Regions from separate parts of the Azospirillum sp. A29 genome, predicted to be linked through region 2. Evidence: riboswitches for the same ligand, from Rfam matches in the RefSeq annotation. Region 2 holds a riboswitch; each other region holds the start of a gene.
What was found. Region 2 has a riboswitch for thiamine pyrophosphate ahead of ABNQ38_RS16945 (ABC transporter ATP-binding protein). Riboswitches for the same ligand answer to the same signal wherever they lie in the genome.
Positions count from the first base shown of each region.

Region 1 (6,929 bases), 820 kb from region 2:
AGACGGCGACGACAGCGGCGAAGACGCCGAGGCCGGCGACGAGCAGGCCGCCCCGTCCGAGGGCGCCGCTCCCGATACGCTCGGCGGCGACGAGGACGAGGAGGCGGAGACCCAGCGCCGCCGCTCGCGCCCGCTGCGTTCCTACAAGATCCAGGAAGTGGTGAAGCGCCGGCAGGTCATGCTGGTGCAGGTGACGAAGGAGGAGCGCGGCAACAAGGGTGCGGCGCTGACCACCTACCTGTCGCTGCCCGGCCGCTACTGCGTCCTGATGCCCAACACCGGCCGTGGCGGCGGGATTTCCCGCAAGATCACCAACCCGGCCGACCGCAAGCGCCTGAAGGAAATCCTGTCGGATCTCGACATTCCCGACGGCATGGCGGTGATCCTGCGCACCGCCGGGCTGGAGCGCTCCAAGCCCGAGATCAAGCGCGACCTGGAATATCTCCTGCGCCTGTGGGACGACATCCGCGAGCAGACGCTGAAGTCGTCGGCGCCCTGCCTCATCTATGAAGAGGCGAACCTGATCAAGCGGTCGATCCGCGACCTCTACGCCAACGACATCGACGAGATCTGGGTCGAGGGCGAGGCCGGCTTCCGCACGGCGCGCGAGTTCATGGACATGCTGATGCCGGGCCATTCCCAGCGCGTCCAGCTGTACCGCGACAGCCAGATCCCGCTGTTCCACCGCTATCAGGTGGAAACGCAGATCGACGCCATCCATAGCCCGGTGGTTCAGCTGCGCTCCGGCGGCTACATCGTCATCAACCCGACCGAGGCGCTGGTCTCCATCGACGTCAACTCCGGCAAGTCGACCCGCGAGCGCAACATCGAGGAAACCGCCTACAAGACCAACCTGGAGGCCGCCGACGAGGTGGCTCGCCAGCTGCGTCTGCGCGATCTGGCCGGTCTGATCGTCATCGACTTCATCGACATGGAGGAGCCGCGGAACAACGCCGCCGTCGAGCGCCGCATGAAGGAGGCGATGAAGAACGACCGGGCGCGCATCCAGCTCGGCCGCATCTCCGCCTTCGGCCTGTTGGAGCTGTCGCGCCAGCGTCTGCGTCCGTCGCTGCTGGAGACCAACTTCGAGCGCTGCCCGCACTGCTCGGGCACCGGCGTCGTCCGGTCGGTCGAATCCGCCTCGCTGCACGTCCTGCGCGCCATTGAGGAAGAGGGCATCCGCAAGCGCTCGGCCGAGATCACCATCTTCGTCCCGACCTCCATCGCGCTCTACATCCTCAACCAGAAGCGCGGTGAACTGGCCAAGATCGAAGAGCGTCACGCCTTCAGCGTGATGGTCCAGGCCGACGACGGGCTGATCGCCCCGGATCACCGTCTGGAGCGCAACAAAGCCCGCTTGGCCGACGAGGACGCCCCGCTGGTCAGCGCCGACCGCGTGATGGCCGAGACCGACCGCGCGCTCGCCGCCGAGCCGGTCGAGACGGTGGAAGAGCCGGAAGCCGAGACCGAGGCCGTCCAGGTCGAGGAGACCGGCGAACGTGCCGAAACCAACGGCGACGGCAATGGCGAGGATCGCCGCCGCCGCCGCCGCCGCCGTCGCGGCCGTGGCCGTGACCGCGAGGACGGCCGGACCGACGGCGCCGAGGGCGATGCCGAGACGGACGAGGGCGATCAGGATGCCGGCCAGGACGCCGATGAGAGCGTTCTGCCGGTTGCCACCGAAGCCATCCCCGGTGCCGCCATCTCCGAACCTGCGGCCGACTCCGCCGACGCCGACGCTGAAGGCGACGACGAGGATGAGGATGACGGCGAGGACGAGCCCGGTGCCGATGCCGGCGAGCGCAACGGCGATGGCCGCAAGAAGCGCCGCCGCGGCAAGCGCGGTGGCCGTCGCCGGTCGCGCCGCGAGGGTGCGGAAGGCCTGGAGGGCGGCGAGGACGCCGTCGACCAGCAGCCCGCCGCCGCTCCGGTTCAGGACGCTCCGGCCCAGGCGGCGCAGGCTCCGGCCGACGCGAGCGATCTCGACTGGATCCTGGCCGGCGAAGCCGCTCCGGCAGTCGAGGACGCTCCGGTTCCGGTGACCGCGCCGGCTCAGGCCGAAGCTGCCGCCAAGGCGCCCGCCAGGAAGGCGGCGCGCAAGCGCAAGGCCGCCGCCGAGGCTCCGGTCGAAGCCGCCCCCGCGGCTGCTCCGGCAGTCGTCGCCGAAGCTCCGGCCAAGGGCCGCAAGCGCAAGGTCGCTGCCCCGGTCGAGGCGCCGGTGGAAGCCGTTGCCGAAACCGCGCCGAAGAAGGCGTCGCGCAAGCGCAAGGCCGCCGCCGAGGCTCCGGTCGAAGCCGCGCCCGAGCCCACTCCGGCGGTTGTCGCCGAAGCTCCGGCCAAGGGCCGCAAGCGCAAGGCCGCCGCTGCGGTCGAGGCGCCGGCGGAGACCGTTGCCGAAGCCGCGCCGACCAAGAAGGCGTCGCCGCGCAAGCGCAAGGCTGCTGCCGAGGCCCCGGCCGAAGCCGCCGCCAAGCCCACGGACGTCAAGCCGGCCCCGGCTCCCGAGCCGGCTGCGGCTGACAACGATGCCGACGCCGATGCCAAGCCGCGCCGCGGCTGGTGGAAGCGGTAAGCCCAACGGCCCAACCGGGACCTCTGGAACGGGAAAAGGCGCCGCAAGGCGCCTTTTCCTTTTCCCGGACGTTATCACCCCTGCCACAGGACAGGTCGGACCATGAGCAAGGCCTTCACCCGCGAGAACGACACGCAGGACGACGACGATCTCGACGATCCGGCACCGTTGCCGCAGGGCTTCAAGAACTACATGACCCCGCCCGGCTTCCAGCGCATGCAGGAGGAACTGCGCCACCTGCTGCGGGTGGAGCGGCCGAAGGTGGTGGAGGTGGTGTCCTGGGCCGCCGGCAACGGCGACCGCTCGGAGAATGGCGATTATCTATACGGCAAGAAGCGCCTGCGCGAGATCGACCGCCGCATCCGTTTCCTGAACAAGCGGCTGGAATCGGCGGTGGTGGTCAATCCGCAGGACCAGAAGAATCGCGAACAGGTCTTCTTCGGCGCCACCGTCACTTATGCCCGCGAGGATGGAGCGGAGAACACTATCACCATTGTCGGCGCCGACGAGGTCGACCCCGACCGCGGCCATGTCAGCTGGATTTCCCCCATGGCCCGGGCCCTGCTGAAGGCGCGGGAGGGCGATCTGGTGGATGTCCGCACTCCGGCGGGACTGGAACAGGTCGAAGTGCTGGAGATCCGGTACGCGGACTGACGGAGGGGGCGGCGACCCGCCCCCTGCCAGATCTCACTCTGCCAGATTTCACTCCGCTGCCGGCTGGTAGATTTCCCCGCCCGACTGGCGGAACTTCTCCGACATCTCGGCCATGCCGGACTCCGCGGCGTCACGGATTTCCTGCGTGATCTTCATCGAGCAGAATTTCGGCCCGCACATCGAGCAGAAATGCGCGGTCTTGGCGCCTTCCGCCGGCAGGGTCTCGTCGTGATAGGCCATCGCCGTGTCGGGATCGAGCGACAGAGCGAACTGGTCGCGCCAGCGGAAGGAGAAGCGGGCACGCGACATGGCATCGTCGCGCAACCGCGCCGCCGGGTGGCCCTTGGCGAGGTCGGCGGCATGGGCGGCGATTTTGTAGGCGATGACGCCGGCCTTCACGTCGTCGCGGTCGGGCAGGCCGAGATGCTCCTTCGGCGTGACGTAGCAGAGCATCGCCGTGCCGAACCAGCCGATCATCGCCGCACCGATGGCGCTGGTGATGTGGTCGTAGCCCGGCGCGATGTCGGTCACCAACGGCCCCAGCGTGTAGAAGGGCGCCTCGCCGCACAGCGCCAGCTGCTTCTCGACATTGTGCTTGATCTTGTGCATCGGCACATGGCCCGGCCCTTCGATCATCACCTGCACGTCGCGCGCCCAGGCGATCTTCGTCAGTTCGCCCAGGGTCTCCAGCTCGGCGAACTGGGCGGCATCGTTGGCATCGGCCTGGCTGCCCGGCCGCAGCCCGTCGCCCATCGAGAGCGCCACGTCATAGGTCCGGCAGATCTCGACGATGTCGGCGAAATGGTCGTAGAGGAAATTCTCGCGGTGATGCGCCAGGCACCATTTGGCGATGATCGAGCCGCCGCGCGAGACGATGCCGGTCACTCGCTTGGCGGTCAGCGGGATGTGGGCCAGCCGCAGGCCGGCATGAATGGTGAAGTAATCGACGCCCTGTTCCGCCTGTTCGATCAGCGTGTCGCGGAACAGCTCCCAGGTCAGATCATCGGCCTTGCCCTTCACCTTTTCCAAAGCCTGATAGATCGGCACGGTGCCGATCGGAACCGGGGAGTTGCGCAGGATCCACTCGCGGGTCTGGTGGATGTCGGCGCCGGTGGACAAATCCATCACGGTGTCGGCGCCCCAGCGGATCGACCACACCATCTTCTCCACCTCCTCCTCGATGGAGGAGGTCACGGCGGAGTTGCCGATGTTGGCGTTGATCTTGGTCAGGAAGTTGCGGCCGATGATCATCGGCTCCGACTCGGGGTGGTTGACGTTGGACGGGATGATCGCCCGCCCGCGCGCCACCTCGTCACGGACGAACTCCGGGGTGATGAAGTCGGGGATCTCGGCACCGAAATCCTCGCCGTCGCGCGTGGCATCGAGCGCTGCGGCGCGGCCGAGATTCTCGCGCACGGCGATGTACTCCATCTCCGCGGTGACGATGCCGGCGCGGGCGTAGGCCATCTGGGTCACCGCACCGCCATCCTTGGCGCGCAGCACGCCGTTGTCGGCGGTCTCGACATCGCCGCGCGCCAGGATCCAGTCACGGCGGTGCTTGGACAGGCCGGCCCGCACGTCGATGGCGACCGACTCGTCGGTGTAGGGACCGGAGGCATCATAGACGGTCAGCGGCGGCTCGCCGCCCGACAGCGCGATCTCGCGCAGGGCAACGCGCAGATCGGTAAAGCGCGTGCCGGGCACATGGATTTTCCGCGACGACGGCAGCGGGCCGGTCGAAATGCGGATGGCGTTCTCGTTGAAGTCCTTAGGCATTGGGTTTCTCCGTCGGAGTTGGGCGGACAAACCCGGGACTGCGGACGGAGGTGCGGTATCTTCGTGCGGGCCGTTTCGGAATGGTGTCCCCGGCATGGCGGGGCCGATACGGCCGGACGGGGCGAGATTCGGCCCGTCACGAGGTCCCTCCCTTCGCCGGTATGACCCGGATCAGGTTCGAAGGGTCACCACGCTGCCGGCTTGCGCATCGCGCCGTCCGGCCGTTGGTATCTCAGCCCCCTGTCGGGACCCCCCTGGAATGCGGCCCATCCTGCCGCCGACGGACGGTCGTGTCAAAAGGAAAGCGCTGCGGACGGTCCGCCTGCCATATTGTGGAAACGTGCTACATCCAGCGTTTTGACCGCACATAGACCATTGGCAGCAAGGCCGACAGCAGCATCAGCCCCAAGGCGCTGGCATAGCCGAAGGGCGACTGGCTGCCGGGCATGTCGGTGAAGTTCATGCCGCCGATGCTGGCGACCAGGGTCGGCGGATAGAGCAGGACGGTCAACACCGACACGATCTTGACGATCTCGTTCTGCTCGACATTGATCTGGCCCAGCGCGGTGTCGAGCGCCAGGGCGACCTTGCCGGAGAGGAAGCGGGCATACTGGTCCAGCCCGCGCAGATCCTGCAGCGTGGTCTTGGCCCAGCGCCGAGTCGCCTTGCCGGCGTTCCAGCCATCGCCGCGCGCCAGGAAGTCGGTCATGCGGGTGAGGCTGGCCAGACTGATCCGCGCCTTGCCGATCAGGTGGCCGGCATGGCCGATGCGCTTCAGCGTCTGGGCGTCGTCCAGCGTCTCGCCGCGGGAGCGCAGCTTGCGCCCACGGAAATAGCGGCGGTTCAACGCATCCATCTCCACCCCGGTCCGCCGCAGCACGACCGACGTGCGGTCGATCATCCCGTCCACCAGTGCGGCCAGCACCAGTTCGCCGCGGGATGCGGAGACCTGCCCATGGGTGGCGCGGCGGCGGAAGGCCAGCAGCGCCTGCGGATCGATGTCGTGGATGGTCACCAGCCGCCGGCCGGCCAGCACGAAGCTGACGGTGGCGATGCGCGGCTCGTCGGTGTCGGCCCAGACCAGGGCGGTGACGGTCATGGTCAAGGCACCGCCGGCAACGCGCAGACGGCTCGACTCCTCGATCTCCGCCATCTGCTCGCGGGTGGGCAGGCCGGTGCCGATCAGCGCCTCCGCCCGCGCCAGCTCGTCGGGCGTCGGGTTGATCAGGTCCAGCCACACGGCGGACTCGGGGAACGGGACCGACTCGTCCGCGGCCTCCCTGTCCCAGCGCAGCAGACCGCCGTCATTGACGAAGACATGCAGCAAGGCTGTGCTCCTTGCATGGGCGCGGTTCGGGCGCCCAGCCTAGGTCACCCGGCCACCGCGCCGCGGTTTCGCCGGGGGCGGAGCCTTTTCCCCATCGAGGTCGAGCGTTGCGCCCTCGTCCTTCAGCGCCTGCTCCAGCTTGCGGCGGAAAGCACCGCCGTCCCGCTTGGCGTCGAGGAAATGGCCGACCGCCTCCTTCGCCGCGTCGCTGTCATAGGGGACCTTGCCCAGAGCAGCCAGTCTGGCACGCTCCACCAGCTTCGGGTCCATCCTCTCCCGGATGGCCTTCATCTGGCGAAGCAACTCCTTGCGTAGATCGCTCATCGCCCCCCCTTGGCGGTCCCCTATAGACGGCGTCAGGCCTTGCCGATCAGGGTGCCGGCGCCGCCTTCGGTGAAGATCTCCAGCAGCAGCGCATGCGGCACGCGGCCATCCAGGATAACAGCGGCATCGACGCCCTGCTCCACCGCGCCGATGCAGGTCTCGATCTTCGGGATCATGCCGCCCGAGGCGGTGCCGTCGGCGATGGCCTTGTGGGCATCCTCCAGCGACATCTTCTCGATCAGCTTCTTTTCCTTGTCGAGCACGCCGGCGACGTCG
Region 1 is NZ_CP170466.1:1,270,294-1,277,222, forward strand. It holds gene ABNQ38_RS20875 (ribonuclease E/G) at 1-2,572, shown strand, start outside; gene greB (transcription elongation factor GreB) at 2,675-3,226, shown strand; gene thiC (phosphomethylpyrimidine synthase ThiC) at 3,275-5,002, opposite strand; TPP riboswitch at 5,134-5,268, opposite strand; gene ABNQ38_RS20890 (magnesium transporter CorA family protein) at 5,346-6,329, opposite strand; gene ABNQ38_RS20895 (hypothetical protein) at 6,369-6,653, opposite strand; gene argB (acetylglutamate kinase) at 6,686-6,929, opposite strand, start outside.
Region 1: another riboswitch for thiamine pyrophosphate. It lies ahead of thiC (phosphomethylpyrimidine synthase ThiC); the one in region 2 lies ahead of ABNQ38_RS16945 (ABC transporter ATP-binding protein).

Region 2 (6,929 bases):
GCGCAACCGACAGGCGGTTCCAAAAGCCAACGTCATGGCGCCATTTGCCGGAGCGTCGGCGAAGTTGCCCGGCGTCACGGATGGGTTCCGGATCGGGCAAGACTGTTTAGCGCCGTTGATGTCGTTTGGAAACCGTTTGCGCGTGATGGCCGCTTGTACTATTTTTTCGGCCCCAGGGGAATGGATTCCTTGCGATCCAACATCCAGGCGCTTCCCCGTCGCCATTTCATCTTGCCGGAATCCCATACGGTGTCGATCGACCGCTCGGAACTTGAACGGCTCCTTGCCGATCGCCCGGCTGGCAACCGCAGCGCCATGCAGGCGGTGCGCGAAAGCTATGCCGATATCGGGCTGATGCGCGAGCGCGGCCTGTCCTGGGCCGAGATCTCCGATCTGCTGGCCAAACTGGGGGTGGCTGCCCGCGACAACCAGCCGATCTCGCCCGTTACCCTGCGCTCCGCCTTCTTCCTCGTCGGAAACGAAGGGCGTGGCGAGGCCGCCGGCGACCATGGCGCCGCAGCCCTTCCTGCCGAGACCCTGGCAGCCGTCCATAAAGCCGCCCTGTCCGCCGGCTTGAAGGAAGAGGCCGAAGATGCGGATGAGGGCGGCCCCGAGAAGGACGGCGGGGGCGACACCGGTGTTGAGCCCGTGACGGAGGCTGCCGACTCCGATGTGGAACTGCTGACCGAGACGGCCGGGCTTGATGGCGAGCTTGATGGCGAGGCTGCCCAGGCGAACGCCGTCGCGGAAGAGCCGCTGACGCAAGAGCCCGCGCCAGAAGAGGGCGAACCAGCCCCGAAAGCCGTCGAGGAATCTTCACAACCCGCCTCCCCTGCCCTGGACCTGCTCGCACCGGCGACCGCCGTTGCCGAAGATCGGCCGGCAGAGGATGAGACCGGAACCGGGGAGGATGAAACGCCTCCCGAACCCGCAATGACCAGGCCGGAACCGCAGCCGGCTTCCCATCGGACGTCCACGGCGGTTGCGCGGGGCACCGGCTCTCCTGTATTCCCACCGATGCCTGCCACGATGACCCAAGACGACTCAACAAACGCATACTGGAAAGGCGATCGCATGCTGGGCACGATCTTCGTCCTCAATGACCGCGGCGGCGTCGGCAAGACGCTGCTGTCCCATCACCTGATGGCGACCGCCATGCTGGAAGGCCTGCAGCTGAAGGTCGTCGAGTACGAGGTGAACGAGCGTCTCGCCCGCCTGTTCGGCCCGGACGTGGTCGAACACCGCCGCATCACCCAGGACTTCATGAACATGATGGGGTCCGGTGACGGCTTCTACGAGTTCTGGGACCTGATCGGGCCGGAATTGCAGCGCGGCGGCCGTCTGTATGACTTCGGCGGCAACATCTCGCAGTGGTTCTTCAACTGGGCCGAAGTGTCGGGCTTCGACTATTACGTCGGCGAAGGCGAACGGCTGACCTTCATGGTGCCGGTGACCGTCGATCTCGCCTCGCTGTCCACCGGCATGACGACGCTGGAGCGGGTGGCGACCATCGCCCCGAAGGCCAAGCGCGTCCTGGTGGAAAACGGCTTTTCCGGCCCGTTCTCCCAACTGGAGGACAGCCAGTATGCCCGCCGCAAGGCGGAGATGGTGGAGCGCGAGGGCCTGCAGGTCATCTCCATGCAGCCCTGCACCGCCCCGGCCTGGGCGCGCCTGACCGGCCACCGGCTGGATCAGGTGGCGACGATGACCCGCGAGGATCTGGTGAAGCTGGGCATGACCCCGCCGGTCGCCTCCCGTTCGCTGATCATCATCCACGAATGGCTGCGCAACATGCGCCAGTCGCTGTCGCCCTACCTGCACGACGCCTTCCGCCAGACCCCGGCCACCGCCAAGGCGCGCTGAAGCCTGGGAACGCGCTGAGACGGACCTTCACGAAAAGCCCTTCTTCCCAGGTGGAAGAGGGGCTTTTCAATATCTGCGGGGTGCTCTTCTACGCTGCGCTTTGGGCCGGGCTGGCGCTGTAGAGATCTTCCTTCACCGGGGCCACCGACCGCACCTGATAGCCGGGCCGGGCACTGAAGCGGCGGTTGGCACGTTCGCCGGCCTCGCGGTCCGACTCCGCCCAGACGAGATACTGGCGCCCCCGTGCCCATTCGACGGCCAGAGGGTGCGCGGCATCGATCTCACCGATCTGCTGGTTCACCACGGTGACCAGCCATTCCTTGTCGCCGGGATTGCGCCGGTCGGTCAGGATCAGGATCTGCGGACGACGCTTCGACTGCGCTTCGGTCAGGCGTTGCTGCACCTCCGTCTGCTTTTTGCGCAGCTCCACCATCTCCCGGGTCAGTTCCTCGATCTCGGCGTGGAGGGTCTCCTCCTCCCGATGCAGGCGGTGGATGGTGGCATCCAGCTTGTCGAGGTTGTTGCGGACACCGCGGACGCGCTGGCGCGCCTGCGACACCCTCTGCTCGACGCTCATCAGGATGTTGCCGAGCCAGGCACCGATGGCGACGATGGCCAGGACGATGATGAAGTTGATCATCATGTGACGCCGCCCGCCTTCGCCCGGGCGGTGGCGGGCGGCGTCGGCACGCCCTTGCCGGCGGCCTTGCCCCCGGCCCGCGCATCGCCGCGCATGAACGTCTTCTGGAAACCCATTTTGAACGGAAAGGCCACATCGCACATCTGCTTGGCCTCGTCGAAGCTGGACGCCCAGACCTCGGCCACGTTCGTGCATCGCCAGATGGGGTTGACCTGCGCCCGTTCACCGGCGGCGCGGGCGGCGGCAGACGCCTTTTCCTGCGTCACCGTCGCGACGAATTTCATCAGTCCGGCCTGCGGGTCGCCGACCTCATGCACGAACATCGGCGGCTGGTCGGACAGATCCCGGACCTGCTTTTCCGCCTTGCGGATATCGCTTTCCAGCCGGTTGCGGTCGGAAGACTGGCTGTTCCGGCGCTGGACCAGATGGTTCACCCGGTTTTGCAGCTCCTGCGCCTCCGCATGCAGGACGTAGATGCGGTTCTCGACCTGATCCAGACCGCTGCTCTTTTCCATGATGTTCGGCAGGAAATCCTTCAGCATCATGGCGACCGGGACGGCAGCCAGCATGATGATGACGATGGCGATCAGGAACAGCGTCGTGTTCGACATCCGCCCGCCCGTCCTCCTACCGCGAATCCTGCCCGCAAATCCCGCCGAAGCCCGCATCACCCGACACGGAAGCTGCACCGGCGCAGTGGAAGAGAGAATCAACGAACAATCCGACCCCGTCAACGAATCGTCACGGGTTGGTTCGAAATTCGTCGGAATGAGTCTCTCGGCTGCGGGTCAGGACAGCGCCATCCTTTAGGACATGGCAATCTCCGCCACCCGCTTCACCGCATCCCGCACCGGTCCGGGACGCCGCTCGTCGCCGAGCGTGGTGAACCAATGGTCCGGCGGATTGCGGCCGGCGGCGCGGTTCCAGGTCAGGGCGCGCAGCACCGCCTCCGCCTCCGCCGTCGGCCGCACGGCGGGATCGATACCGTTCATCACCGCCCAGATCCCGGCCCAGCAACGCCCGACCGACCAGGGGTTATAGCCTCCGCCACCGACCACCAGAACCCGCGGTGCCAGGGGAAGCAGCGCCGCCACGGCATCCCACAGCGCGCGGTTGGACAGTTCCAGCCGGCTCAACGGATCCTCGGCCAAGGCATCGGCGCCGGTCTGGATCACCATCGCCTGCGGACGGAAGGCACGGGCCAGCGGCAGGACCGCCGCCTCCATCACATGCTCCATCTCACTGTCGTTGAAGCCCGGCGGCACCGGCAGGTTGCGGGCCATGCCGCCGGCGCGGTCCTCCACCTTGCCGGTGTAGGGCCAGCGCCCATCCTCATGGATGGACAGGGTCAGCACCCGGTCGTCGTCGGCAAAGGCCTCTTCCACCCCGTCGCCATGATGGGCGTCGAGATCGACATAGAGAATCCGCTCCAGCCCATGGTCCAGCAATTCCAGAATGCCGAGAACCGGCGCGTTGAAATAGCAGAAGCCGCTGGCCCGGTCGCGCCGCGCATGATGCGTCCCGGCAGCCGGCGCATAGACAAGACCGGCGGGCCGGTCGCCGAGAATCCTGGCCGCCTGCAACGCCGATCCGCTGCTGTGGGCCGGTCGCCGGTACATTTCGGCGAAGACGGGATTTTCCAGCTTGCCCAGATTATGGCGGGTGGCGGTCGCCTCGTCGACGCGCTGCTCGGCCTCCGCCCGCTTAAGCGCGGCGATGTAGTCGGCGGTATGGAAGCGCGCCAGTTCGCGTTCGCTCGCCACATGGGTGTCGAGATAGACCTCGTCCGGCAGCCAGCCCATGGCGCGGCTGAGGTCGATGGCGGTCGACACGCGCGGAATCGCCAGCGGATGCTTCGGCCCATAGGTCGAGCCGCGGTAGATTTCCCCGCCGATGAACAGCGGTGTGCGGAAGGGCGTGGTCAGGACGGGCACTCCTCGATGCCCGTCAGAAACTAAGTGCCGCGGCGGTGCGGTCAAGCCGCGCGCTTCCATATCCCGGAACCTGTATCCGGCAATGCTTGCGGTCACGGATCGTCCGCGCCTATAGTCGCCGCCTTCACTGGGGGGAGCCGATGGGCGGCTGAGAGGTCCTGTTGCAGGACGACCCCTGGAACCTGATCCGGTTCATGCCGGCGTAGGGATCAGTGATGCGGAACCGCACCCTCTCCATCTCCGCCACTCCACGATGCATGCCCGCGTGCCTGCGATGACGCCGCTTTCGGTGACCATCTCGCGCGCGCGGCTGACCTATGGCGGCACGCTGCTGTTCTCCGACCTGACGCTGGAGCTGCCGGCCGGGCGGACCACCTGCCTGCTGGGGCCGAGCGGCGTCGGCAAGACCACGCTCCTGCGCATCCTCGCCGGTTTGGCTGAGCCGGAGCCGCCGACCGAGGTGGTCACCGGCGACCGGCAGCCGCTGGCCGGCCGGATCGCCTACATGGCGCAGCAGGACCTGCTGCTGCCCTGGTTAACCGTCCTCGACAATGTCCTGCTCGGCGACCGGCTGCGCCACCGCCGTCCCGATCCGGCGCGGGTGGAGCAGGCCCGCGCGCTGCTGGACCGCGTCGGCTTGGCGGGGCGCGAGCGCGACCGTCCCGCCGCCCTGTCCGGCGGGCAGAAGCAGCGCGTGGCGCTGGCCCGCACCCTGATGGAGGACAAGCCCCTGGTCCTGATGGACGAGCCCTTCTCCGCGCTCGACGCCATCACCCGGCTGCGCTTGCAGGAAACGGCGGCGGAGACGCTGGCCGGCCGCACCGTCCTCATGGTCACCCACGACCCGCTGGAGGCGCTGCGCATCGGTGACCGCCTGCATGTGATGACTGGCCGGCCGGCCGTCATGGGGCCGGCGCTGGAGCCCTCCGGCCCGGTGCCGCGCCGCGTCGACGATCCGGACCTGCTGGCGCATCAGGCCGAGCTGTTGCGGAGGCTGGCGGAATGAAGGCGCTGCTGCGCGGCGCGATCACCCTGCTGGTGCTGGTCGCCGGCTGGCAGGCGCTGGTCTGGGCCACCGCGCTGCCGCGCTACCTGTTGCCCGGTCCGCTGGCGGTGGCGGACGCCATGCAGCGGCAGGCCCCTCTGCTGTTGACCCATGGCCTGACCACGCTGGCCGAGATTCTGATCGGGCTGGTGGCCGGCGTGGCGCTGGGCGGGGTCAGCGCTTTGCTGCTCGCGCGGTTCCGGACGGCGCGGCGCTGGCTGATGCCGTTGCTTCTGGTCAGTCAGGCCATCCCCGTCTTCGCACTGGCGCCGCTGCTGGTGCTGTGGCTCGGCTATGGCATGGCGTCCAAGATCGCCATGGCGGTGCTGGTCATCTATTTCCCGGTGACGACCGCGCTGTTCGACGGGCTGCGGCGCACCGATCCCGGTTGGCTCGACCTTGCCCGCACCATGGGCGCCTCGCCCGCCGCGATCCTGTGGAGCATCCGCCTGCCGGCCGCCCTGCCCGCCTTCTGGTCCGGCGTGCGGGTGGCTGCCGCGGTGGCGCCCATCGGGGCGGTGATCGGCGAATGGGTGGGGTCGTCCTCCGGCCTTGGCTACTTGATGCTGCACGCCAATGCCCGCATGCAGATCGATCTTCTGTTCGCCGCCGTGCTGGTGCTGGGACTTTTCGCCGTCACGCTGTACGCCGCCGTCGATGCGCTGGCCCGCCGCGCCCTGCCCTGGCAACCCGATACCCAACCTGCCGAAGACGCCAACCCTTGAAGGGGGAGAGACAACCGATGAAGCATCTTTTCACAGCCGGCCTGATCGCCGCCGGCCTGATGACCTCGCTTCCCGCCCTGGCCCAGGACAAGCTGTCCGTGATGCTGGACTGGTTCGTCAACCCGGACCACGCCCCGCTGGTGGTGGCGCAGGAGAAGGGTTTCTTCAAGGATGCCGGGCTTGAGGTCACCCTGACCGCCCCGGCCGACCCCAACGACCCGCCGAAGCTGGTGGCGGCCGGCGGCACCGACATCGCCGTGTCCTACCAGCCGCAGCTGATCCTGCAGGTGGCGGAGGAACTGCCGCTGGTCCGCATCGGCACGCTGGTGTCCACGCCGCTGAACTCCGTCGTCGTGCTGCGCGACGGGCCGGTGAAGACGCTGAAGGATCTGAAGGGCCGCAAGGTCGGCTACTCCATTGCCGGCTTCGAGGATGCGCTGCTGGGCGCCATGCTGGAGAAGCAGGGGCTGAGCCTGAAGGACGTCGAGCTGGTGAACGTCAACTTCTCCCTCTCGCCGTCGCTGCTGTCGGGCCAGGTCGATGCGGTGGTCGGCGCCTTCCGCAATTTCGAACTGAACCAGATGGAGATCGAGAAGCACCCTGGCCGCGCCTTCTATCCGGAGGAAGAGGGCGTTCCGCCCTATGACGAACTGATTCTGGTGGCCCGCAAGGACAAGGCGAACGATCCGCGCTTCAAGCGCTTCCTGGCGGCGGTGGAGCGG
Region 2 is NZ_CP170466.1:451,503-458,431, forward strand. It holds gene ABNQ38_RS16920 (hypothetical protein) at 1-765, opposite strand, end outside; gene ABNQ38_RS16925 (hypothetical protein) at 1,075-1,863, shown strand; gene ABNQ38_RS16930 (hypothetical protein) at 1,952-2,506, opposite strand; gene ABNQ38_RS16935 (hypothetical protein) at 2,503-3,114, opposite strand; gene ABNQ38_RS16940 (acetoin utilization protein AcuC) at 3,310-4,482, opposite strand; TPP riboswitch at 4,558-4,664, shown strand; gene ABNQ38_RS16945 (ABC transporter ATP-binding protein) at 4,712-5,443, shown strand; gene ABNQ38_RS16950 (ABC transporter permease) at 5,440-6,207, shown strand; gene ABNQ38_RS16955 (ABC transporter substrate-binding protein) at 6,225-6,929, shown strand, end outside.

Region 3 (6,929 bases), on a different replicon from region 2:
GACTGCCGGCCGACGTTCACCCACGGCGCCGCACCGCTTCGCCGAACAGCCCTTGCGGGCGCAGCACCAGAATCGCCAGCAGCGTCAGGTACAAGGCCCCCAGCGCCGCCGGGTAGGACAGCACCGACGATACGCCCACCTCGAACAGCGCGATCAGCAGGGCGCCCACCACTGCACCCGGCACGGAGCCCCAGCCCCCGACTGTTACCGCGATGTAGGCCTTCAGAATCAGGTCGCTGCCCGAAGTCGGCGTGACGAAATAGCGGTTGGCCAGCAGCAGCCCGGCCGCCCCGGCGCAAGCCGTCCCGATGGCAAAGGTCACCAGGATCATCGCGGTGACCGGCACGCCGCAGGCCCGCGCCATCTCCGGGTCCTGCGCCGTGGCGCGCAGCCGGCGGCCGAGCTGCGTGCGGGCGAACACCCATTGCTGCGCGCCGATCAGCAGCCCCGCCACCGCGACGATGGCGAGCGACTGCTCGGGCACCGCCAGCCCGGCGATGTGCAGCGTGTCGTCGCCGAACAGTGGCGGTGCGGCGCGCGGCTCCGGCCCGAAGAGGGTGGCGGCCCCGTTCTGCAGGATGATGCCGACCGCAATGGTGCTGATGAAGACCGAGACCGGCGGCCGGCGGCGCAGCGGCAGATAGGCCGCCAGCGCCAGCAGCAGCCCCAGCGCCGCCATCAGCACGAGAACCACCGGCAGCAGGACGATGCCCGGCAGCGGGATCAGCGGCGCCGCCGCCACCGCCAGCAGCCCGCCGGCCATGACGAGATCGCCCTGGGCGAAATTCACCGCCGAGGTGGCGTTCAGCACCAGCACGAAGCCCAGCGCCACCAGGGCATAGGCCGCCCCCAGCGCCACCCCGTTGACCAGCAGTTGAAGCGCCGCCATCCGCTCACTTCGCCGCAAGCGTCGGGTCGTCGTACCGCTTCACCAGCACCGGCACGCGGCTGGCCCCGTCATAGCAGACGATGACGGCGGAATGGGCCATGTTGCCCTTGCCGTCGGACTTGTAGGTCATGGCGAGGCCCTGGAACGTCTCGGCGGACAGCGTCTTGCGGATGGCGTCGGGCGACCGGGCGCCAGCCTTCACCGCCTCCAGAACCATGGACATGCCGTCATACTGGCCGAGCGCGAAGGCGTCCGGCTCCTTGCCGAAGGCGGCGCGGTAGGCGTCGGTGAAGGCCTTGACCTCCGGCGTGCCGCCCGAGATCGGCGAGGCCGCGGTCTCGGCACAGACGCCCTTCAGTTCCGCCGGTTCCAGCAGGGCGGCGGTGCTCGGCTGGTGCATGGCGGAGCCGGCGACGATGGGCAGGGTCACGCCGCTGGACGCCGCCTGCCGCAGCAGCAGCGCGGTCGGGCCGGAATGCAGGTGCAGGACCAGCACGTCCGGCTTGGCGGCGAGCGCCTTGGTCAGCACCGGCAGCAGATCCTTGGCCGCCGGGTCCACCCCCTCCTCGAAGACGGGCGTGACGCCCAGCGCCTTGAAGGCGGCGTCGAGATGGGCCTTGCCGCTCTGGCCGTAGGCGGTGGTCTGATAGATGACGGCCGGCTGCCGCTTGCCCAGCTCCTCCACAACATAGCGGGCATGGGCGGCCTTGGTCACCGCGTCGCCGGGGAAGAAGCGGAAGACCCAGGGATTGCCCTGCTCGGTGATCGAGGCGGTGCCCGACACGGTGACCAGCGGCAGCTTCAGCTCGCTCGCCAGCGGCAACATCGCCAGCATCTGGGTGCCGAGCATACTGGCGGCGACCGCCCCGACCGTGCCGCGGCCGGCCGCGCGCTCCAGCGCCGTCACCGCCGCCTCGGGCGAGGTGCCGGTGTCGACGACCTCCGAGGCGATGGCGACGCCGGCCGGCGTCTGCTTCAGCGCCAGGACGGCGCCGTTGCGCTGGCTGGTGCCCTCCAGCGACAGGAAGCCGGTCAGCGGCACCAGCACCGGGAAGGACAGCGTGTCGTCGGCACGGGCGGCGGACGACAGACAGGACGATGCGGCCAGCAGGCCGATCAGAATGGAAAGCGTGCGCCGCATGACCGATACTCCTCGACACGCGCCGGCGATCAGGGCGACGCGGAGGGGACGGGGCGCTTTGCAGCAGCTTTCAGCGGGTCCGTCGGGTTCCGGTCGGCTCCCTTCGCCGGCATGACCCGGATCAGGTTCGATGGGTGTTGTCTCAGCCCCTACGGTTGCCGAACCGGCATCCGCACGGGCACCCCAGCCGTGAACAGGCGGCGAGAGTGTCGCCGCCGGCCCCGTCCTGTCAAGAACCCAACCGGCGGCGCGCCACCATCGTTTCACGATGCAGGATGTAGAGCCCACTGCCGATGATGACCATGGCGCCGGCCAGGACCGGCACCGTCGGCAGGTCGCCGAACACCAGCCAGCCGAACAGGCTGGCCCAGACCATGCCGGTATATTCGAAGGGTGCCACCACTGCCGGCGGCGCGCGCCGGAAGGCCTGGGTCAGCAGGACCTGCGCCCCGGCGCCGATGGCCCCGACCAGCGCCATCAGCCCCAGCGCGAAGACGGTGGGCGCGGTCCAGACCGGCACCGTCAGCGCCCCACTGACCACCGTCGTCGTCAGTAGCAGGTAGAGCACGATGGAGGCGCTGGTTTCCGTCCGCGACAGACCGCGCACGGCCAGTGCGGCCAGCGCATAGAACAGGGCGGCGCACAGCCCGACCAGCACCGGCACCAGCGGCGCCCCGGCCGACGGCTGCGCCATCACCACCACGCCGCTGAACCCGACCACCACGGCGGCCCAGCGGCGCCAGCCCACCGGCTCGCCCAGCAGCGGCGCCGACAGCGCGGTGATGAACAGCGGACCGGCGAAGCTCAGCACATAGACGTCGGCCAGCGGCAGTTCGCGGAACGCATAGAAGAAGCATCCCATGGAGATCAGCCCGGCGAAGGCGCGCCAGACATGCCCCAGGGGCCGCCGCGTCCGCATCGCCGCGATCCCGCCGCCGCATGTCAGGGTGTAGCCGCCCACCAGCAGGAAGGCGACCAGCGAACGCACGAACATCAGCTGCGGCACCGGGTAATCGGCGGTCAGGAATTTGATGAGCGTGTCCATCGCCGCGAACAGCAGGATCGCGCCCAGGAAGCAGCCGACGGCGTAGGGAACCGAATCGGTCTCGGCGGGCAGCAGGTCGGCGGTTTCGGCGTCGGTCATTGAATCGGTTCGGAACGGCAATGGCGGGGGCTGCCCACATTATGGGCAAATGCGCCCGCGTCCCAATGCCGCAACCGCAGGTCTGCTAGGCGCAGCCAAGGTCAAGGGTCGGCTCGTGCGCCGACCTCGCCTCACCGCGTCAGTACCATCACCAGCCGTTCGACCGGCGCATCCTTCACCAGATGCGAGTCGACGATCTCGTCGATGTCCTCCGGGGTTTCCGGCCGGTACCAGATGCCTTCCGGATACACCACCATCAGCGGCCCGGCGGAGCAGAAGCCGAGGCAACCTGTCATCGCCATGCCGACATCGGTCAAACCCTTGCCCTGGATTTTCTGATCGAGCCGCTGCCACAGCGGATGTGCACCCTTGGCGGCGCAGCTGCCGCGCGGATGGCCGGGCGGACGCTGCTGGGCGCAGCAGAAGACGTGGTGGCGGAAGGTCTGCGGGATGTCGAGCGGCATCGGTCATGCCCCATAGCCATAAAATTTCTATGGATAAGAAGGATGCCAGAATGCTGCGTTGCGGCAAGACTTTTTGTAATCCTTCCAACTCCTGGCAGCGGTTGGATTCCTGGCGCCATGAAATGCTTGGTCGGCAGAGCGTTGGCGGTTAAGAATCCCCGGCAAGGGGCAATCCAGGAGACGCCGGTGCTGCTGAGCGGATCGGGGAAGGGCCAGCCGGGCGCGGTGCCGGGCTGGGTCGGGTATGCGCTGCTGCCGGTTCTCAACCTCGTCGCGGCTTTCGTGCTGTCGGGGCTGGTGATCCTGGTGATCGGCGAGAACCCGGTGGACGTGCTGTCGCTGCTGGTGTCGGAGGCCCTGGGATATCCCGAGGCCATCGGCTACACCCTCTATTACACCACCGACTACATCTTCACCGGGCTGGCGGTCGCCATCGCCTTTCATTGCGGGCTGTTCAACATCGGCGGCGAGGGGCAGGCCTATCTGGGCGGGCTCGGCGCCGGGCTGGTGGCGCTGGCGCTGACCGGCTGGCCCTGGCCGGTGGTGGCGGTGCTGGCGGTGCTGGCGTCGGCCCTGTTCGGTGCTGCATGGGCCTTCATCCCGGCTTGGCTCCAGGCCAAGCGCGGCAGCCACATCGTCATCACGACGATCATGTTCAACTTCATCGCCGCGTCGATCATGACCTGGCTGCTGGTGGACGTGCTGATCCGCCCCGGCAGCCAGTCGCCGGAAACCCGCGAGTTCGATCCCGGCGTCTGGCTGCCGTCGATGGACCGGGCGCTGGGCTGGTTCGGCATCGCCATTCCGGCCTCGCCGCTGAACCTGTCCTTCCTGTGGGCGCTGGCCTGCTGCATGCTGTTCCACATCTTCCTGCGCCGGACCCGCTGGGGCTACGAGCTGCGCACCGTCGGCCGGAACGAACGGGCGGCGGTCTATGCCGGCATCTCGCCGGCGCGCAACATCGTCATCGCCATGCTGATCTCCGGTGCGCTCGCCGGCTTCGTCGGGGTGAACGAGATTCTGGGCGTACAGCACCGGGTGATCCTGAACTTCACCGGCGGCGTCGGCTTCGTCGGCATCGCCGTGGCGCTGATGGGGCGCAACCATCCGGTCGGGATCATTCTGGCGGCACTCCTGTTCGGTGTTCTGGCGCAGGGCGGCGGCCAGCTGTCCTTCGAATATCCGACGATCAACCGCGAGCTGGTGATGGTCATCCAGGGGCTGGTCATCCTGTTCGCCGGTGCAATGGAGAATTTGTTCAAGCCGCAGGTGGAGGCCCTGTTCCGCCGCCGCGGCGCCGCCGCCACCGCAGATGCCGCAACCGGGGGGAAGGGCTGAGCGATGGAGGACGCGCTTCTTCTGGCGCTGCAACTGCTGGGCGCCACCATCCGCGTGGCGACCCCGCTGGTGCTGGCTGCCTTCGCCGGCATGTATTGCGAGCGGGCCGGTGTGGTCGACATCGGGCTGGAAGGCAAGATGCTGGCCGGCGCCTTCTTCTCCGCCGCCGTCGCCTCGGCCACGCTGAACCCGTGGCTGGGACTGCTGGCCGGCATTGCCGCCGGGGTGGCGCTGGCGATGGTCCATGGCTTCGCCTGCATCACCCACAATGGCAATCAGGTGGTGTCGGGCATGGCGATCAACATCCTGGTCGCCGGGCTGGCGCCGACGCTGGCCTATGCCTGGTTCCAGCAGGGCGGCCAGACCCCGCTGCTGCCCAACCAGGCGCGCCTCCCCGCGGTGGAGTTGCCGGGGGTGGAGGCGCTGTCCGGCGTTCCGGTCCTGGGGCCGGTCTACCGCGAGTTGCTCAACGGCAACAATGTGCTGATCTGGTTGACGCTGGTCTTGGTGATCGCCACCCATTGGGTGCTCTACCGCTCCCGCTTCGGGCTGCGGCTGCGGGCGGTGGGCGAGAATCCGGCGGCGGTCGACACCGCCGGCCTGTCGGTGGCGAAGCTGCGCTATCAGGCGCTGCTGGTCACCGGCATCCTGACGGGCATGGCCGGCTCGTATCTCTCCACCGGCCATGGCGCCGGCTTCGTCCGCGACATGACCGCCGGCAAGGGCTATCTGGCGCTGGCGGCGCTGATCTTCGGCAAATGGCGGCCGGGGACGACCCTGTTCGCCTGCCTCCTGTTCGCCTTCACCGACGCGGTGCAGGTCCGCCTCCAGGGCGTTGTCCTGCCGGGCATCGGCGTCATCCCGGTGCAGTTCATCCAGATGCTGCCCTATGTGCTGACCGTCCTGCTGCTGGCCGGCTTCGTCGGCAAAGCCATCGCCCCCAAGGCGAGCGGCATCCCCTATGTGAAGGAACGCTGAGCCGATGGCCGACATCGCAGAGCTGCCCCAGCTGATCGAAGCGGCCCGCGCCGCGCGCGGGAACGCCCACGCCCCCTATTCCAAATTCAAGGTGGGTGCAGCGATCCTTGGCGAATCGGGGCGCATCTTCGCCGGCTGCAATGTGGAGAACGCCGCCTACCCACAAGGGCAATGCGCGGAATCGAGCGCCATCGGCGCCATGGTCACCGCCGGCGACCGTCGCATCCGCGCCATCGTCGTGATGGGCGGCGAGGCGGGCGCGGAGGAGATCTGCACCCCCTGCGGCGGCTGCCGCCAGCGCATTCGCGAATTTGCATCCCCGGACACGCCGATCCACATCTGCGACCCGGCCGGCCTGCGGCGGACTTTCGCACTGGAAACCCTGTTGCCCGAATCGTTCGGCCCCACCAATTTAGCCTTCTGAGCGGAGTTTCCCGACATGACCGCAGCCCGCGCCGCCGCGGACATCCTCCACCGTGCCTCCGGCCATCGGCCGCGGGTCGGCATCGTGCTGGGCTCCGGCCTGGGCGGCATCGCCGACCGCATCGCCAACGCGGTCGCCATCCCCTACACCGACATCGCCGGTTTCCCGATCCCCAGCGTGTCCGGCCATGCCGGGCGACTGGTGGTGGGACAGCTCGGCGGCGTCGAGGTCGCCTGCATGCAGGGCCGCGTCCATGCCTATGAGGGCAACGGCTTCGATGCGCTGAAGACCGCGGTGCGGGCGCTGAAGCTGGCCGGCTGCGACACGCTGGTGCTGACCGCCGCCGTCGGCTCGCTCCGGCTGGAGGTCGGACCCGGCCGGCTGATGGCGATCAGCGACCATCTGAACCTGCTGGGCAGCAACCCGCTGACCGGCCCGAACGATGAGGCCTTCGGCGAGCGCTTCCCCAGCATGACCGACGCCTGGAATCCGGAGCTGCGCAGCCTCTTGAAGGAGGTGGCGGCCGGCCTGTCCATCGATCTGGCGGAGGG
Region 3 is NZ_CP170467.1:355,140-362,068, forward strand. It holds gene ABNQ38_RS29655 (ATP-binding cassette domain-containing protein) at 1-24, opposite strand, end outside; gene ABNQ38_RS29660 (branched-chain amino acid ABC transporter permease) at 17-889, opposite strand; gene ABNQ38_RS29665 (ABC transporter substrate-binding protein) at 894-2,030, opposite strand; TPP riboswitch at 2,112-2,226, opposite strand; gene ABNQ38_RS29670 (DMT family transporter) at 2,260-3,174, opposite strand; gene ABNQ38_RS29675 (ferredoxin) at 3,306-3,638, opposite strand; gene ABNQ38_RS29680 (ABC transporter permease) at 3,825-4,976, shown strand; gene ABNQ38_RS29685 (ABC transporter permease) at 4,980-5,954, shown strand; gene cdd (cytidine deaminase) at 5,959-6,378, shown strand; gene ABNQ38_RS29695 (purine-nucleoside phosphorylase) at 6,394-6,929, shown strand, end outside.
Region 3: another riboswitch for thiamine pyrophosphate. It lies ahead of ABNQ38_RS29665 (ABC transporter substrate-binding protein); the one in region 2 lies ahead of ABNQ38_RS16945 (ABC transporter ATP-binding protein).

Region 4 (6,929 bases), 890 kb from region 2:
CGAACAGGGTGGCGTGGCGGTTCAGCGTCGCCTCGATCGCCGACATCGAGCCGCCGATGCGCGCGGCATAGCTGGCGGTCTCCTGCACGCCGCCGGTCAGCGTCACCAGCGCGTCGAGATAGCTGTGCATCCGTTCGATCACGCTGTTGCGGATGCGGCTCAGCAGCTCCAGCCGGTTGTAGCGGGTGGCGATGAAATAGCTCTGGAACCGGGCGTAATGCACCGGGAAGCGGTCGACCATGTCGTCGGAGAAGGCGGCGCCGGGCGGCACCTCGAAGAACATCAGCGCCGACAGGGTCTGGTTGATGTTGATGCCCAGCAGCTCGCCGAAGGTGGAGAAGCCGGCGGCGGCCAGCCCGTCGAAGGCATGGACCCGCGACAGCTGGTCGGGGTTGTTCAGCCGGCGCAGGATGCAGTCGTTCAGGATGGCGCCGACCGGCCGCGGCTTGTTGCGCAGATAGGCCGAGAGGTCGTCCTCCGTTTGGCGGACGAAATCGGTCGCCTCCACCAGGCACAGCGAGTCGCCGGGATTGACGTCACAGTAGAAGGCGACTTCCCCCTTTTCGAAATCGAAGCCGGAGATGGAGCGGACGAACAGCTCTCCCTCCATTTCGATGGCGAAGGTGTTCTTCGCCAGCTTGCCCGGCAGTTCCTGCGGCTTGCAGCGCAGGGATTTGGCGAGCGCGTCGATGAAGCCGACGACCTCGAAGCCGTCGCGGTCGATCACGCTGCGCACGATGCGGCGCATCGGGTCGGCGTCGACCACGGCGAAGCGGGTCTGGGTCGGCCGGAAATTCTGCGACTTGAAGATGCCGTAGCGGATGCCGGGCGCCATCTTCAGGAAGATCGTCACCGCCGCGTTCTCCAGCACGCGCTGGCCGTCGAACAGATGGGTGTTGCGGAAATCGAGCTTACCGCCGGCCGAGCCGCCGATGAACAGGCAGGGGAAATGGCCGGAGCGGTAGACCGCCTCCATGAACCAGCTTTCGCTGGCCGACAGGCCATCGATGAAGGTCAGCGCCACCGTGTCGTGGCTGTCGATGGGGAAGGGGACGCGGATGCGGTCGAGCTCGCCGCGGATCGCCTCCACCCGTGCCGGCACGTCGCGGGTCGGGCGGCCGCCGCGCAGGTCGTCGCAATGCAGCGGGACCGACTGGATGCTGATCCCGGCGAACAGGCGCGGGCTGAAGGATTGCAGCACCACGCTGTCCCAGCGGTCGCCGGCCTTGCGGTAGAGCGGCTGGCCCTCGGCCGCGCACAGCTCGCCCGCGGTGGAGACCAGCACCAGCTGGGTCGCCGCCGGCAGGGCGGAGCGGACCGCCCGCGCGGTGGCGGCGAAATCGACATGCGGCGACACGAAGCCGACGACCAGCGCCGGTGCCCCGTCGGCGAAATTCAGCCCGTCCAGCGCCGCGGCGCCGATCTGCCCCGCCGGCAGGCACAGGCTGCGGATCGGCTGTTCCGCCGGTCCGGCGGCGTGCGCTGCCGGTTCGGACCTGCCAGCAGGAGTGCCGACGGGGGTGCCGGGGACGGGGGAGGTCGGGGAGTCCGAGCGGAAGAAAGACAGCATGCTGGCGAATCCTCGGTTGTCTTTGTTGTTCATCCGCGCACCGGCGGCGCCCGTTTTCTGCTGTGAGTGCCCGGGTATGGCTCATTTTGCCGACAATTTAGCTGCCGATTGGTAGCGTTTCCTGTCGGGGGGACTCCGTATCCGGCTGCGGCCTGTCGCCGCATCCATCGGCAAGTTGGGGGCAGGTTTGGGCGGTGGACCGAAGCGGCAAGACATGGCGGCGGTCGATTCCGCTTGTGGGGCCAGCGGAACATTGGCATAAGGCAATCCAGAGGCCTGGGGTGCCGCGCGGTGGTCGCGCGGCTGAGACACACCCATCGAACCTGTCTGGGTAATGCCAGCGAAGGGAGCCGCCGCATGATCCATGCGCCAGAATTTCATCCATATTCCGTTTCCGCGCCGGGACTCCGTCCTTCCGTTGCCGTTATCGGCGCCGGATGCATCGGCCTCGCCATCGCCTGGAGGCTGGCGTCGGCCGGCTGCCGTGTCGATGTCTTCGAGCGGGGAGAGGCTGGGCGCGGCGCCACCCATGCCGCCGGCGGGATGCTGGCCGCCTGTGTCGAAACCGAGCCGGGCGAGGATGGGCTGCTGCCGCTGACCCGCGCGTCGCAGGCCCTGTGGCCGGACTTCGCCCGCGATCTCGAAGCGGCGAGCGGCATGGCCGTCGACCTGCGCAGCGAAGGCACCATGGTCATCGCGCTGACCGCCGACGATGCCGCGAAGGTCCGCTTCCTGCACGGTTTCCAGCGCGATCTGGGGTTGCCGGTGGAGTGGCTGGGCGGGTCCGAGGTGCGGCGGCGCGAACCCTTCCTGCAACCGGGTGTCGCCGGTGCCCTGTTCTGTGCCGGCGACCATCAGGTCGACAACCGCAAGGTCGCGGCCGCCCTGCGCCGCGCCGCCGAAGTCGCCGGCGCCCATCTGCACGAGCGGTGCGGCGAGGTGGCGCTGGCGGTGGAGGGCGGGTACGCCGTGGGTGTGCGGGTGGCTGAAACGCTGCACCGGGCCGACCGGGTGGTGCTGGCCGCCGGGGCGTGGTCGGCCGGGGTGCCCGGACTGCCGGCCGCCGCCCGGCCGCCGGTGCGTCCGGTGAAGGGGCAGATGGTCTGCCTGCGAATGGACCCCCGTCTGCCGCTGCTGCGCCATGTGGTGTGGACGCCCGGCACCTACCTGATCCCGCGGCTGGACGGCCGGCTGCTGATCGGTGCCACGACGGAAGAGCGCGGCTTCGACGACCGCCTGACCGCCGGCGGCCAGTTCGCCCTGCTGGAAGGAGCGTGGCGGGCGCTGCCGGGAATTGCCGAACTGCCTATCGAGGAAGCCTGGGCGGGTTTCCGTCCCGGCAGCCGCGACGATGCGCCGGTCCTGGGCGAGAGCGGCATTCCCGGCCTGATCCACGCCACCGGCCACCACCGCAACGGCATCCTGCTGACCCCGGTGACCGCCGACGGCATCGCCCGGCTGGTGCTGACCGGCGAGACCGACCCGCTGCTCCGCCCCTTCGCCGCCGACCGCTTCGTTGCCGCGGGAGCTGCCGCATGAGCGCCGTTTCACGTGAAGCCATCCGCGTCAACGGCTGCGAAGAGCCGCTGTCCGCCGCCTCCGTCGCCGAGTTCCTGGCCGGGCGCGGCATCGCCGCCGGAACGCTCGGCGTCGCGGTCGCTCTGAACGGCGCCGTGGTCCCCCGCCGCCGCTGGCCCGAGACCCCGCTCCAGCCCGGCGACAGCCTGGAAATCGTCCGTCCCATCCAGGGCGGCTGACCCTGAATTTCCCTCTCCCGTGACCAGTCCGGGAAGGATCCCCTCTCCCCCTGGGGAGAGGGTTAGGGTGAGGGGGATGCACTGCGTGACTATGCCGAAAATCCACGCCGCGCGTCCCCCTCACCCCGACCCTCTCCCCAGGGGGAGAGGGGGAATTCCCCAGGCCGGTCGTGGGAGAGGGCCTTTGCAAAAGGCTTCCCCATGTCCCCAACCGACACCCTCACCATCGCCGGGCGCAACCTCGGCTCGCGGCTGTTCCTCGGCACCGCCGGCTATCCGAACCAGCAGGTGATGCTCGACGCGCTGGCGGCCAGCGGCAGCGAACTGGTCACGCTGGCGATCCGCCGCATCAGCCTGGACGGCTATTCGGAAAGCCTCGTCGACGTGCTGGCCCGCGCCACCGCGGGACGGGCGGCCGGGCCGGTCGGGCTGCTGCCCAACACCGCCGGCTGCATGACCGCCAAGGAGGCCGTGTTGACCGCCCAGCTGTCGCGCGAGGCGCTGGACACGCCCTGGATCAAGCTGGAGGTCATCGGCGACCGGGAACTGCTCTATCCCGATGTGGAGGAACTGCTGCGCGCGACGGAGGAACTGGTGAATGACGGCTTCGTCGTGCTGCCCTATTGCAACGACGATCCGGTGACCTGCCGCAAGCTGGCCGACCTGGGGGCCGCGGCGGTGATGCCGCTGGGGGCCTTCATCGGGTCGGGCATGGGCATCCGCAACCCGCACGCCATCGAGACGATCTGCGCCCGCAGCCCGGTGCCGGTGGTGCTGGATGCCGGCATCGGCACCGCCTCCGATGCAGCGCTGGCGATGGAGCTTGGCTGTGCCGCCGTTCTGCTGAACACCGCGGTGTCGAAGGCGCGCGACCCGGTGCGGATGGCGGCGGCGATGCGCGATGCAGTCAATGCCGGCCGAGCCGCCCATCTGGCCGGCCGCATGCCGATGCGCGCCTATGCCGAACCGTCCAGCCCGCAGATGGGCCTGATCGGCGGCTGAGGGCGGCCGACTGCGGGGCAGCCGGGGACGGCCGGGGTGGGCAAGGTGACGCGCACTCCGTTCGGCCGCTTGATCCGGCGGGGCGGCTGACGCAGGCTGTGGCGCACCGCCTCCTTTGGCGCCCCCCTTGGCACCCCTCTGCCGGAGACCCTTCCCGTGCCCGCCTCCTTCGAACCCCGCACTCCCGACTGGAAGGCGCGCTGTTTCGCGTCCTTCGAACAGCAGCCGATCTGCAAGACGCTCGGCATCGAACTGGCGGCGATGGAGCCGGGCTTCTGCGAGATGCGCTTGCCCTTCCGTGCCGACCTGACGCAGCAGCACGGCTTCTTCCATGCCGGCATGGTCAGCACGCTGGCCGACAATGCCGGCGGCTATGCGGCGCTGAGCCTGATGCCGGCCGGGGCGGAAGTGCTGGCGGTGGAGTTCAAGATCAACCTGATGTCGCCGGCCAAGGGCGACGTCATGATCGCCCGCGCCCGCGTGGTGAAGCCGGGCCGCACCCTGGTCATCACCCAGGTCGAGGTGTCGATGCTGGACGGCGGTGTCGAGAAGGACTGCGCCCTGATGCAGCAGACCACCTTCTGCGTGATGCCGAAATGACGTTTCAACCGGTTCGAAAGGGCTTTTCCATGCTGTCTGCCCGTCTGTTGTCCGTGCCTGCCGCCCTGCTGCTGGCCGGCGGCATTGCCGTTCTGGCCGCCGCCCCGGCCGAGGCCAAGGACCCGCCCTCCTGCGCCGCCATCTCCTTCCGCTCGCTGCCCAGCGGCGCGCCGGACGGCGAACAGGATGCCGGCCTCTACAAGTCGCGCTTCGGCAAGATCGAGGTGAAGGCCGACGTCAAGGGCGGGCAGGCCACCACCTATTACATGGTGCTGAACGGCAAGAAGGTGGACGGCCCGGCCAACCCGCCGAAGATGTCGGAAGCCTGCCTGAAGTCCAAGCACGTCAAGGTCCCGGTCACCAAGCAGACCCAGGGCACCTGCACCGGCACCCGCTTCCGCGTCGTCGTCGACCGGTCCAGCGGCAAGCCGGTCGCCGCCTTCTTCGGCCTGCAGGGCGAGGATTGGGCCTATTGCAGCGCGACGACGCTGTAAGGACGGAAGCCTGAAGGGGGGCGGAAGGAACCCGCCCCCCATCTCCTCAGATCGCCAAAGCCTTCACCCGCTCCCGCAGGGTCTGCCGTGCCGCTTCCGCTTCGGTGCGGGCGGTGGTCAGGTCGCGGGCCAGGCTGTCCAGCCGGTTTTCCGCCTCTGCCATCTTCGCCAGCGTGCGCTTGTGCAGGTCGCTGCCGGCCGGCAGGGCCTTCAGGTTCTCGCGCAGCCGGTCCTGGTCGGCGATTCGCTCGGTCCGCTCGCGCTCCAGTTCGGCGATGCGGCGCTCCTTCTCGGCGACGGCGGACCGCAGGCCGGCCAGAATGGTCAGCGCCTGACGCACCTCCGTTGGCAGTTCGGGGGCGGAGGCGCGGGCGGCGATCTGGTCGGCGCTCAGATCGGTCAGCACGATCCGTTCCTGCCGCGGCCGTTCCAGCGTCGCGGTCAGCGTGACCGTCTTACCGGCCGGCACCGCCAGTGGCAGACGGTAGGCGCCGGCCGTCGCCTCCGGCTTGCCGTCCGCCGGCTCGGCAAGATCCCAGCCGGGGCGGCGCGGATGCTCGATCACCACGCTGCGGTCGGCGTCCGGGGCGCCCGCCACCGTGTAGGTGGTGCTCTGCCGGTCGGTGACCGACAGGGTCAGCACGCCGTCTGCAAGGGCGGCGCGGGACAGCCGGCGGCTCGGCTTCTCCTCGCGGTCGATTGTCACCGCCTGATCGACGGCGAAGGAGAGCAGACGGCTGTCGCCCGCCGGCAGGGTCGCCATGCGCGCGTCGCCGACATAGGCGCTGGTCTCCGCCTCGGAACCGCCAGTGCGGTCGTAGAAGGTCAGCAGCCCCGGCGGCAGGGCGGTATCGCCGTCATTGCGCAGCCGCAGCGACGCCAGCGGGTGGCGGGCGTCGGTGCCCGGCTGGTAGAGCGCCACCCGCTCCACCGGCAGGCTGCGGACGGCGATCGGCATCATCAACGTCCTGCCGTTCGGCACGCTGACCGGTTGCGGGTAGTGGAACAGCACCTGGGCGCCTTCCGCAGCACCGGCATCGGCACTGCGCACCGCGGCCATCGCCGGAGTCCCGGCGGCGCTGCCGTAGGGCGCCACCTTCGCCAGCGGTTCGCCCATCGGCGCGGGGGCCATGGCCGGTGCGGGGGGCGGAGGAGCGGCCATCGTCGCGGCGGGCGGTACCGCGGCGCGCGAGGCTTCTGACTGCGGCCGCATCGCCGGATGGGCATCGTTCAGCGTCACCGTGCCCTCGTCCGCCGTGGGCAGCACCCGGCCCAGCACCTCCACCGGCACCTCGGGCCGTTCGACGAAGTAGGGGGTGTAGAGCGCTTGGCGCAGGGTGACCGGATTGCCGGACACCACCGTCAGATCGACGCCCTTCCAATCCTCGCCGGAGAGATTCTCCAGCACCGCCCAGCCCTGCAGCGCGCCGCTGCCCGCTTTCGCCGCCCCGGTTTGCAACTGCCCGCTCTGCGTCATGCTGAGCCGGTAGGTCGCCTTCCACAGCG
Region 4 is NZ_CP170466.1:1,345,945-1,352,873, reverse strand. It holds gene ABNQ38_RS21275 (methyl-accepting chemotaxis protein) at 1-1,570, opposite strand, end outside; TPP riboswitch at 1,838-1,936, shown strand; gene thiO (glycine oxidase ThiO) at 1,928-3,109, shown strand; gene thiS (sulfur carrier protein ThiS) at 3,106-3,327, shown strand; gene ABNQ38_RS21260 (thiazole synthase) at 3,529-4,329, shown strand; gene ABNQ38_RS21255 (PaaI family thioesterase) at 4,486-4,929, shown strand; gene ABNQ38_RS21250 (hypothetical protein) at 4,959-5,423, shown strand; gene ABNQ38_RS21245 (hypothetical protein) at 5,470-6,929, opposite strand, start outside.
Region 4: another riboswitch for thiamine pyrophosphate. It lies ahead of thiO (glycine oxidase ThiO); the one in region 2 lies ahead of ABNQ38_RS16945 (ABC transporter ATP-binding protein).